Regions from separate parts of the Vibrio sp. JC009 genome, predicted to be linked through region 2. Evidence: predicted binding sites of a transcription regulator. Region 2 holds the regulator's gene; each other region holds the start of a gene.

Region 1 (3,281 bases), 1.3 Mb from region 2:
CACCATACATCATGTCATAAGACACGCTTGTTTCGCAGAATATTGCGGCCGAAATATCCGGTAGCTGTTTGTGTAAGCTTGCTGAAGTAGAGTTAATAATCACATCGAAAGATTCATTGATCGACTCCATAGGAACCGCTTTTACGTTTCCATATGGTTGAAACATCTCTTCAAGTGTTTGAGCTTTTTCAAAAGTACGGTTAGTGATAACCAGCTCTGCCGGTTCTTTATCTAACAGAGGCTTAATAACCCCTCTTGCCGCACCACCTGCACCGATAATCAGAATTCGCACGCCTTTTAACGGAACCTGATACTGCAGCAAGTCCTGAACCAGGCCTTCTCCATCAGTGTTATCACCAATGATTTCTCCATCATCAAGCTTTTTGAGCGTATTTACCGCTCCTGCTAACTGTGCCCTTTCCGTCAGGCGGTCAGCGAACTTAAAAGCATCCTCTTTAAATGGAACCGTGATATTGCACCCCTTTCCGCCTTGCTCAAAAAAAGCTTTAGCTGATTCCTGAAAAGCATCAACTTCCGGCTGTGCCGTTGCATACACCATATTCTGCATCGTCTGACGAGCAAAAAGCGTATGAATAAAAGGAGATTTACTTTGAGAGATAGGGTTACCAAATACGAGGTACTGTTCGGGTGCGCTAGCCATTTCCTTGCCTACAAAATTAAAAAAGGGTCATCTTAAGACCCTATCACTTCAGACAAATTTAGCAACAACTCTGTTTTACCCCTGACGCAGTACCTTAGAGCTTCTTGCATCTCTGATTTCTGAGGGTTTATCCCTGCCACCGGTTTTACCATCAAGAATCACAACACCCGTCTCACCTAACTGATCGACAACTTCTTCCGTAGTCATGCAGGGAGGCTGCCCTGTTAGGTTTGCACTGGTAGAAGTAACAGGCTTACCAAAGGCATGACATAACTCTCTGACCAACGGATGATCCGTAACCCTGACTGCTACAGAATCAAACTGGCCGGATACAAAGTCAGTCACCTTTTTACTCACCGGCATCACCCAGGTTACCGGACCGGGCCAGGTGCTATGAATTTCTTTCAGCTGTTCAGCGCTAAGCTGGCTTTCATCAATATAGGGAATAAGCTGCTCATAGTTTGCCGCAATCAGAATGAGCCCCTTTTCTATCGGGCGCTGCTTGATATCCAGCAGTTTTTGGATCGCGCTTTTATTATCAGGGTCACATCCAACGCCAAATACGCCCTCTGTCGGATAGGCAATCACTTCGCCATCAACCAATGCCTGAACAGCCTGTTTTAAATCACTCATCGTCAGCTCATCTCTGTTTTCTATAAAGAATAGTGTACTAATTCCCATTTAAACTGCCTAAGCCTAATTGTTTGCAAAATATAAATAAGGTAAAAATAACTGACGCAAACGTTTTCCTTGCGCTATTTTCCCCTTATAATGCGCGCAAATTATCTACTTACCTTTATTAAAATTGCAGGAGTTAGGGATGAAAGTCGGAATTATCATGGGTTCAAAGTCAGACTGGCCAACAATGAAACTGGCAGCAGATATGCTTGATCAATTTGGCGTTCCATACGAAACCAAAGTGGTTTCTGCACACCGAACTCCACAACTGCTGGCTGACTATGCTAACAGTGCAAAAGAGCGTGGTATTAAGGTGATTATCGCCGGTGCCGGCGGTGCAGCTCACCTTCCGGGTATGACAGCAGCCTTCACAAGCCTTCCTGTTCTTGGTGTACCTGTTCAGTCACGAGCTCTGAAAGGTATGGATTCACTGCTTTCCATTGTTCAGATGCCTAAAGGCATTGCAGTGGGCACGCTGGCTATCGGTGAAGCAGGTGCGGCCAATGCAGGTATCCTTGCAGCACAGATCATAGGTACACACGATGAAGAGGTAATGGCGAAGGTAGAAGCCTTCCGCACTGAGCAAACAGACACTGTTCTGGCAAACCCAAACCCGGCTGAGGACTAATTTCAATGCAGGTATTGGTTTTAGGTGCTGGACAGCTGGCAAGAATGATGGCTCTTGCCGGTGCTCCGCTGAATATTCAGATATCCGCTTTCGACGTGCGAAGCGAGAATATTGTGCATCCGCTGACACTTGAAGTTCTTGGTCATGGCCTGCAGAACGCCATAGATCAGGCGGATGTGATTACCGCTGAGTTTGAACATATTCCTCACGATGTGCTGGATATCTGTGAGAAGAGCGGTAAGTTCCTTCCAAGTACAGAAGCAATCAAAGCCGGTGGTGACCGCAGGCTGGAAAAAGCGCTTCTGGATAAAGCCGACGTTTCTAACGCCAAGTATTTCGTTATTAACAACGAAGAAGACTTTAAAGCGGCCATTGAACACGTAGGCATTCCTATGGTTCTTAAAAGCACACTTGGCGGTTACGATGGTAAAGGCCAGTGGCGCTTAAAGCAGGCAGATCAGGCAGAAGCTATCTGGCCGGAAATGGCTCAATGCATCGCTGAAACACCAAATCAGGCGATTGTGGCAGAAGAGTTTGTGCCATTCGACAGAGAAGTCTCTCTGGTAGGTGCGCGTGGTAAAGGTGGTGATGTTGCCGTTTACCCGCTTGCAGAAAATGTACACACCAACGGCGTACTCACACTCTCTACAGCCATAATTGACGAAGCGCTTCAGGCTCAGGCAAAAGCGATGTTTACCTCTGTGGCAAATGAACTGGATTATGTCGGTGTTCTGGCACTTGAATTCTTTGATGTACAGGGAAAGCTTCTGGTCAACGAAATCGCACCACGAGTTCATAATTCCGGTCACTGGACTCAGCAAGGCGCTGAAGTTTGTCAGTTTGAAAATCATCTGCGTGCAGTATGTGGGATGCCTCTGGGAGGCACAGAACTGATTCGCCCGACTTCCATGGTCAATATTCTTGGAGAAGACACGCTTCCAAAAGAAGTGCTTTCCCAGAAATCCTGCCATATCCACTGGTACGGAAAGGAAAAGCGTCCGGGAAGAAAGATGGGACACATAAACGTGTCAGCCGCTTCAGTTAAAGAGCTCAAGCAGGAGCTAACTAAGTTAGCAGCAATTCTTGATGAAGAAGCTTACCCGGCTCTAAAGGAAAGCGTAGCCAAGTTCTAACTGATTGAATCAGGTTGCTTTAGTTTAAGGTCTATTTTTCATGGACGAAAAATTGAAGCCTACATGGACGTACTCGCGGCGTCCTTAAACTAAAGCGGCCTGATTTAATCCGCTCACCTTCTGACAGCTAAAAGCCGATAACTGACAGCTAAACCTCCTGCGTATGATGACACTTACGATC
Region 2 (3,281 bases):
TAGAGAAGGCTGTAACCACCACATAGGCCAGAAAGTAGATAAGTGCAGCTGAAACTTTGTTGGCTTCAATATACTCCGCTAACAGCGCCTGTTGCTGTTTTGCATTTTCCAGAGTCAGGTGTTGACCAAACTGGGTGGCAAGGGTGATGATAACAAGCAGAAGCAGCAGGCCGATAATCAGTTTTTTATTCATAATATCTTCCAGATCATAATGGAGCATTATAGCTTTTTTAGGTCACATGGATATAAGGACAGGGGCGGAGCGGTTTTTATTTCATAAAAAAATAAAAACCGCTGTTTGGTGACAGCGGTTTTATGTTCAGTTAGCTGAGAAGTTGAAACACTAGTCCAGCTTACTCATCAACTCATCTCTGCGTTCTTTAGTAATCACAGACCAGTGCTTGCCTTTTAGTGCGCCTTCCAGCGCCCAAAGCAGTTCAAGGCTAACGGTTGAGTTTGTCTGTTTGATCGCTTTAAATGCGCCAACAGAGCCAGCTTGTCTTAGTTCGGCTACGGAATTAATCCCGGCCTTTTTTAGCATGCGTTCTGTGCCCAGACGCAGGTTTGGAAGGTCTTTCAGGCGGGTTGGTTTTTCCTCTGCCTGGTGTGCCTTTTCTTCCTTAGCGAGATTTAGGGCATGCTCAGCAATTTTCAGGATGTCGTTAGTGTCATCCCAAAAGTCCTGCGGAAGTGCGAAGTATTTTGTAACAACCGGGAATCCACGCTTCTTATAAACATAAGGCTTATAGCCAGCAGCTTTGAATTCTTCAATTGTAGAATCGTTTGAGCGAATATGAAGGGCATCATTTACGACAAGAGCAAACATCGTCTCATCAACAAAAATGCCAAATCCACCAAACATTGAACGTGATTTGACTTTACCAAAATGTTCGAAAAGTCTGAGTGAATCTTTTAATACTGGTTTATCCATGGTGCTTGTCTCGGGTTAAAAATTGCTTCAACCAATTTGTTTCCGAGAAAATTAGCAAATCTATGTGATCTGTTGTCAGAAAACGGTAAAACTCGCGTTTTCTGAATGCTAATTTGCTTTCGGCAACCCCGCTGCCTTTCTATTAAAATCAGTTGGTTAAACTAATTATAGGCTAAGGCCGGTGGCTTTGCGTCCCATTTTTTCAAATGGTTTGCCTTGGTCGTGACCTAATAAATATAGTAAAAAAATGAACAAAGATCACGCTATTTGATGGTTAACGTGATCTTTGTTCAAAAAAGATAGGTAATATTGGGTGAGATATTTAACAGAAACTCTTTTTATTTAACAACTCAGTTACGAACCAAAACACTCTTACGCGAGATTATTTCAGGGTGCATCTCAAAAATACGACGCTCATGCTCCTTGTTTTTGATTCTCTCCAGCAGAATTTCAAACGCGGTTTTACCTACACGGCGTTTTGGCTGGTGCACAGTCGTTAGCGGTGGAGAGTAGTAGGCTGCAAGGTCGATATTGTCATAACCGATCACAGAGATGTCTTCCGGAATGCGAATGCCTTTTTCCTGCAGGCGGCTCATCAGCCCTAGCGCCATAATATCGTTGAAACAGAAAACGGCTGTTGGTCTGTTTTCCATCGCCAGAATCTTATCAGCGGCTTCAACGGCAGTATCACACTCAAAGTTACCTTCAAGAATGTTCTTTTCGTTAAACTCAATATTAAACTCGTCAAGAGCGCGCTTATAACCCTGAATACGCTCAATGCAAAGCGTTCTGTCTCTGAAACCGCTCAGGCAGAAAATATTTTCGTGGCCCCGCTCTATCAGATATTTGGTCGCAAGGTAGCCACCCTCTTCTGAGTTATCGATAATCTTATCTGACAGTGATTCGCCATGGCCCCAGTCCATAATCACTTTAGGAATATCAGTCAGGCCTTCAATCATTTCCTGAAGCTCAGGAGTCAGGTCGCTACAGAGAACAAAAATGCCGTCAACGCGCTTTTCTGCCAGCATTCGGATGTAATCACGCTGTTTCTCGTAGATACCGCCGGTATTACACAGGATCAGCGTATAGCCCTGACGGTAGCAGTAGCTTTCAAAGCCATCGACAACTTCAGCAAGGAAAGGGTTAGTTGACTGAGTTACCAGCATGCCCACGGTACGGGTTGAGTTACACTTAAGGCTGCGTGCAACAGCACTTGGTGCGTAATTTAATTCTTTAACCGCTTCCATTACTTTTTGCTGGGTGGTTTCAGCAACAAAACGGGTTTTATTTATAACGTGGGATACAGTAGTGGTAGATACACCTGCCAGGCGTGCTACGTCTTTAATTGTGGCCATAAATTTGTCCTGTGTATGCTGCCAACATCAAATGGTTTGTGTTTATTATAGTATTATCAACAGTAGGTTGAGTTGTGATTAAAACACAAAAACCGCTATTAAAAGTGATAGCGGTTTGCAGCAAGATTCATATTTTATCGATTGCGGCCCCGATTTTAGACCTATTTGCTTCGGCAGACAACGCCCTAAACGGGCGTTTCTTCACAAATATACTTAATGGGTACTATTCACCGCCTAAGTATGTACAATCCAGTTTGCAGAAGTCCACAAGAAAGGCTGCGACGCTGGCATAAAAACCAAATTCATCAAACTTCTGGCACTTCTCGCTAAATTGAGGGAACCAGCTCAGCATATATTTTTCGATAAAGGCTTTTTGCTCAATAAGCGCGTCATTAATATGTTCCAGCTTTTCCAGCTCGTTGGAACGGATAATCATGTTGCCCAGGAAGTCTAATTCCAGAGCAATATGGTCAGCTGGCTCATTTAAGCCTTCCTGAATGGCGATGCCTTTTTTCTGCATCAGCTCGGCCATTTCCTGAGCGGGTTTATCGTTCAAAAGGCCAGAGTCACCGATATACAGTGAAGCATAAGGTAGTGCTCCGCCCTTATCTGATTTCAGGAACAGGTCACAAAAGTCAGCAGCAAGCTCTAGTTGTGCGTCTTCTCTGTCCTGCAGGCGGTTCAGTGCATCTGTCAGTCTGTCGACTGATGGTTTTAAGATCTCATTTTCACCAAGGCCGGATAAAAATGAACGTATTTCCGGTGTCTGATAAGCATCAAGCTCTTTTTGAGTTAGTTCTTTGGCAAAAAGGCTGGATAACCACCAATAAATTTCCGCTCTCTTTTCGTTAAACGCTTTTGTTTCTTCCATCACTGAATTCCTACCAAGTCTTATTAATATATTGATTATAAGTGTAAACAAAAAATATGAATAAAACTAACCACTAATATGAAAAAATGTGACACTTTATATTTAAAAATTAACGCAACTTCAG
Region 3 (3,281 bases), 500 kb from region 2:
ATTGTTGGTGTATTTGGTGCGGTTATGGCGTACCCCATCTACAACTGGCTTGGCATCACTCATCCCATTGCAAAGGGGCTTACCATGGGAACCGTTTCCCACGCTTTGGGCACAGCGACCTGCGCTGAAAAAGATCCCCGGGACGCCGCGTTTAGCTCACTGGCTCTGGTTTTATGCGGAGTTATCACCTCATTCCTCGCTCCAAGCTTCTACTGCTTCGTAGAGTGGCTCGACGCACTTATTCATTAATCCCGTTCAGTTCCAGTAATAATACCAATCCCAGCAATTATTACTGGAACTGATACTAATTACCTAAATCAGTGTAAAACCCGACTGACTAATCAGTTTGAGGCCGGTTTAGCCCCAAAAGCGTGACATCACTCAATTAATGAAACATGAAATGGCATTACATTCCACATGGTGATCATCATCACAGTAACACAGCTATTTTGTTCTAAAATAAGCCTCGTAGATAACCGAAGGAATCTTTGATGAACGAAAGAATGAAAAAGGCACTTAGCCAGATGCCGTCAGATATCGAGCAATATTTGACCACGGCAATTAAATCAGACGATTTTGATGCAACCATTTCTCCTGAGCAGTTCTCAGATCTTATCCGGTTATCGGGGCTAAAAGATGACGAACTGCGCGTAGCACTTCTGCCACTGGCAGCTGCTTACGCCTACACACCGATTTCAGATTTTAACGTTGGCGCTATCGTTCGCGGACTCTCTGGCCGCCTTTATTTTGGTGCCAATATGGAGTTTGAAGGTGCTCAACTGGGACAAACCGTTCATGCTGAGCAGTGCGCCATCAGCCACGCCTGGATGAAAGGCGAGAAAGGCGTCAAAGACATCACCATCAACTACAGCCCGTGTGGTCACTGCCGTCAGTTTATGAATGAGCTAACCACCGCTGATGAAATGATGATTCAGCTTCCCAAGCGGGATGCCCGCACTCTTCAGGATTATCTGCCAGAGTCCTTCGGGCCGAAAGACCTTGGTGTGGAAGCAAGGCTGATGGATGGTAGCTCACTAGGCCATGTATCCCCGGAAAGCGACCCTTTACTGGTAAAAGCCATCGACGCACTGAACAAAAGCCACTCTCCGTATACAAAAAACAACAGTGGCATCTCACTGGAAATGACGGACGGCTCTGTTTATCAGGGTGCTTATGCTGAAAACGCCGCATTTAACCCAAGCCTGCCTCCGCTTCAGGTTGCGTTTATGCAAATTTTGATGGCAGGTAAAACTTTTGATCAAATCAGACAAGCTGCCCTTGCTGAAATGTCTGATGGCATGATCAGCCATCTGGCTTACACTCAGGCGGTACTGGAAACCATTAACCCTGATATTCAGGTAAGTTATATTTCCTTATAATTTCAAATGCCCCCTTGAAAGCCCCCGGCCTGGAAACGGTCCGGGGGCTTTTTTTATTTAACACTTTTTATCGGCAAACGATTGCGCAACCAGTAAATATAAGTATGATCCGCTAAAACTAACCGCAAACAAAGGAAATCAATAATGTTTGGGACGGCTACCCGTAAGAATGCAACTCGAGTATTGCTGCTTGGTTCAGGCGAGCTTGGTAAAGAGGTTGCTATTGAATGTCAGCGCCTTGGTCTGGAAGTTATCGCCTGTGACAAGTATGAAAATGCTCCGGCTATGCAGGTCGCTCATAAAAGCTATGTTATTGATATGCTCGACGGTGGAGCACTGAAAAAAATCGTTGAGACAGAAAAACCTGATTACATTGTCCCTGAAATTGAGGCCATTGCTACCGATACCCTGATCGAACTGGAAGAGAAAGGCGTAAATGTTGTACCAAGTGCAAAAGCGACCAAACTCACCATGAACCGTGAAGGGATCCGGCGTCTGGCAGCAGAAGAGCTCTCTATTGAAACTTCTCCTTACCGCTTTGCTGACAACTTTGAAGATTTTCAGAAAGCCGTGGCTGAAATCGGCACGCCTTGTGTTGTTAAACCAGTAATGAGCTCTTCCGGCAAAGGCCAGAGCGTTATTAAGTCTGAAGGTGATATTGAAACGGCATGGAACTATGCTCAGGAAGGCGGCAGAACTGGTGCCGGTCGCGTCATCGTTGAAGGCTTTGTTGATTTTGATTATGAAATCAGCCTGCTTACGGTTCGTGCTGTAGATGGCGTTCACTTCTGCCAGCCTATCGGCCACCGCCAGGAAGACGGCGACTACCGCGAATCATGGCAACCTCAGGAAATGTCTGAAAACGCACTTAAAGTTGCTGAGTATGTATCTGAGCAGGTGGTTAATGCTCTGGGTGGCTATGGGCTATTTGGCGTAGAACTGTTTATTAAGGGTGATAAAGTCATCTTTAACGAGGTTTCCCCTCGCCCGCACGATACCGGCATGGTCACTATGATGTCCCAGGAACTTTCTGAGTTTGCCCTGCATGTGCGTGCATTTACCGGCCTTCCGGTTAACAGGATCGTAAACTATGGCCCGTCAGCATCGGCTGTCATTCTGGGAGAAGGCACTTCAGAAAATATCCGCTTTGATGCGCTGGATGAGGTTTTGGCAACAGCAAAAACCCAGCTACGCCTGTTTGGCAAGCCGGATATCGATGGGAAAAGACGTCTTGGTGTTGTTCTGACCAGGCGCAAGAACACAGAAAGGGCCATTGATGTTGCCGTAGAAGCGGCATCAAAAATCAAGATCTCTTACGACTAAGGATCTCAGGATAAACGAAGACCACGCTTTAGGGCGTGGTCTGTTTGAACAGGCTGCTTACTTTTCGATTTTGATGTTCTCGACCCGGGCCTTCAACTTCTGCCCCGGACGGAATGTCACAACGCGTCGAGCGGTAATTGGAATGTCTTCACCAGTTTTTGGGTTTCGACCTGGTCGTTCACTTTTGTCTCTCAGATCAAAATTACCAAACCCTGACAGTTTTACCTGTTCGCCACTTTCCAGAGCCTTTCGAACTTCCTCGAAGAACACCTCAACCGTTTCCTTGGCATCCCTTTTACTAAATCCAAGTTTTTCGAATAGGTTCTCAGCCAAATCGGCTTTTGTGAGCGCCATAAAAACTTCCCTCAAAGCTGTGTTAATCATTGCTACTACGCGTAGCGCCATCGGTATTGCTGAGCCGATATTAACAAGTGCTTATCGGCTTATTCATAGGAAGTTTATGCCAACCTCATGATTTTCGCCAATTTTTTTCAGAAAATATTAGACTAAATAATGAGAACCAGAGCTTTATTTGATGATTTTCTCAGATTAGGATACTGACAATATTGTAATTACATT

What was found. The regulator PurR, encoded in region 2, represses purine synthesis genes. The targets are predictions, from matches to a motif close to TNANGNAAACGTTTNCNTNA.
Region 1: a site for PurR is predicted at 1,395-1,414, ahead of purE (5-(carboxyamino)imidazole ribonucleotide mutase). Genes of this name have one in related genera too.
Region 3: a site for PurR is predicted at 1,449-1,468, ahead of purT (formate-dependent phosphoribosylglycinamide formyltransferase). Genes of this name have one in related genera too.

What each region holds. Positions count from the first base shown of each region.
Region 1 is NZ_CP092106.1:3,272,678-3,275,958, forward strand. It holds gene aroE (shikimate dehydrogenase) at 1-661, opposite strand, end outside; gene L3Q72_RS14675 (L-threonylcarbamoyladenylate synthase) at 737-1,294, opposite strand; gene purE (5-(carboxyamino)imidazole ribonucleotide mutase) at 1,482-1,967, shown strand; gene L3Q72_RS14685 (5-(carboxyamino)imidazole ribonucleotide synthase) at 1,973-3,100, shown strand; gene L3Q72_RS14690 (topoisomerase DNA-binding C4 zinc finger domain-containing protein) at 3,249-3,281, opposite strand, start outside.
Region 2 is NZ_CP092106.1:1,994,717-1,997,997, reverse strand. It holds gene L3Q72_RS08895 (TVP38/TMEM64 family protein) at 1-193, opposite strand, end outside; gene L3Q72_RS08890 (TfoX/Sxy family DNA transformation protein) at 344-931, opposite strand; cyclic di-GMP riboswitch class I at 1,050-1,157, opposite strand; gene purR (HTH-type transcriptional repressor PurR) at 1,282-2,286, opposite strand; gene torD (molecular chaperone TorD) at 2,510-3,157, opposite strand.
Region 3 is NZ_CP092106.1:1,492,497-1,495,777, reverse strand. It holds gene L3Q72_RS06850 (LrgB family protein) at 1-249, shown strand, start outside; gene cdd (cytidine deaminase) at 492-1,379, shown strand; gene purT (formate-dependent phosphoribosylglycinamide formyltransferase) at 1,524-2,702, shown strand; gene ihfA (integration host factor subunit alpha) at 2,760-3,056, opposite strand.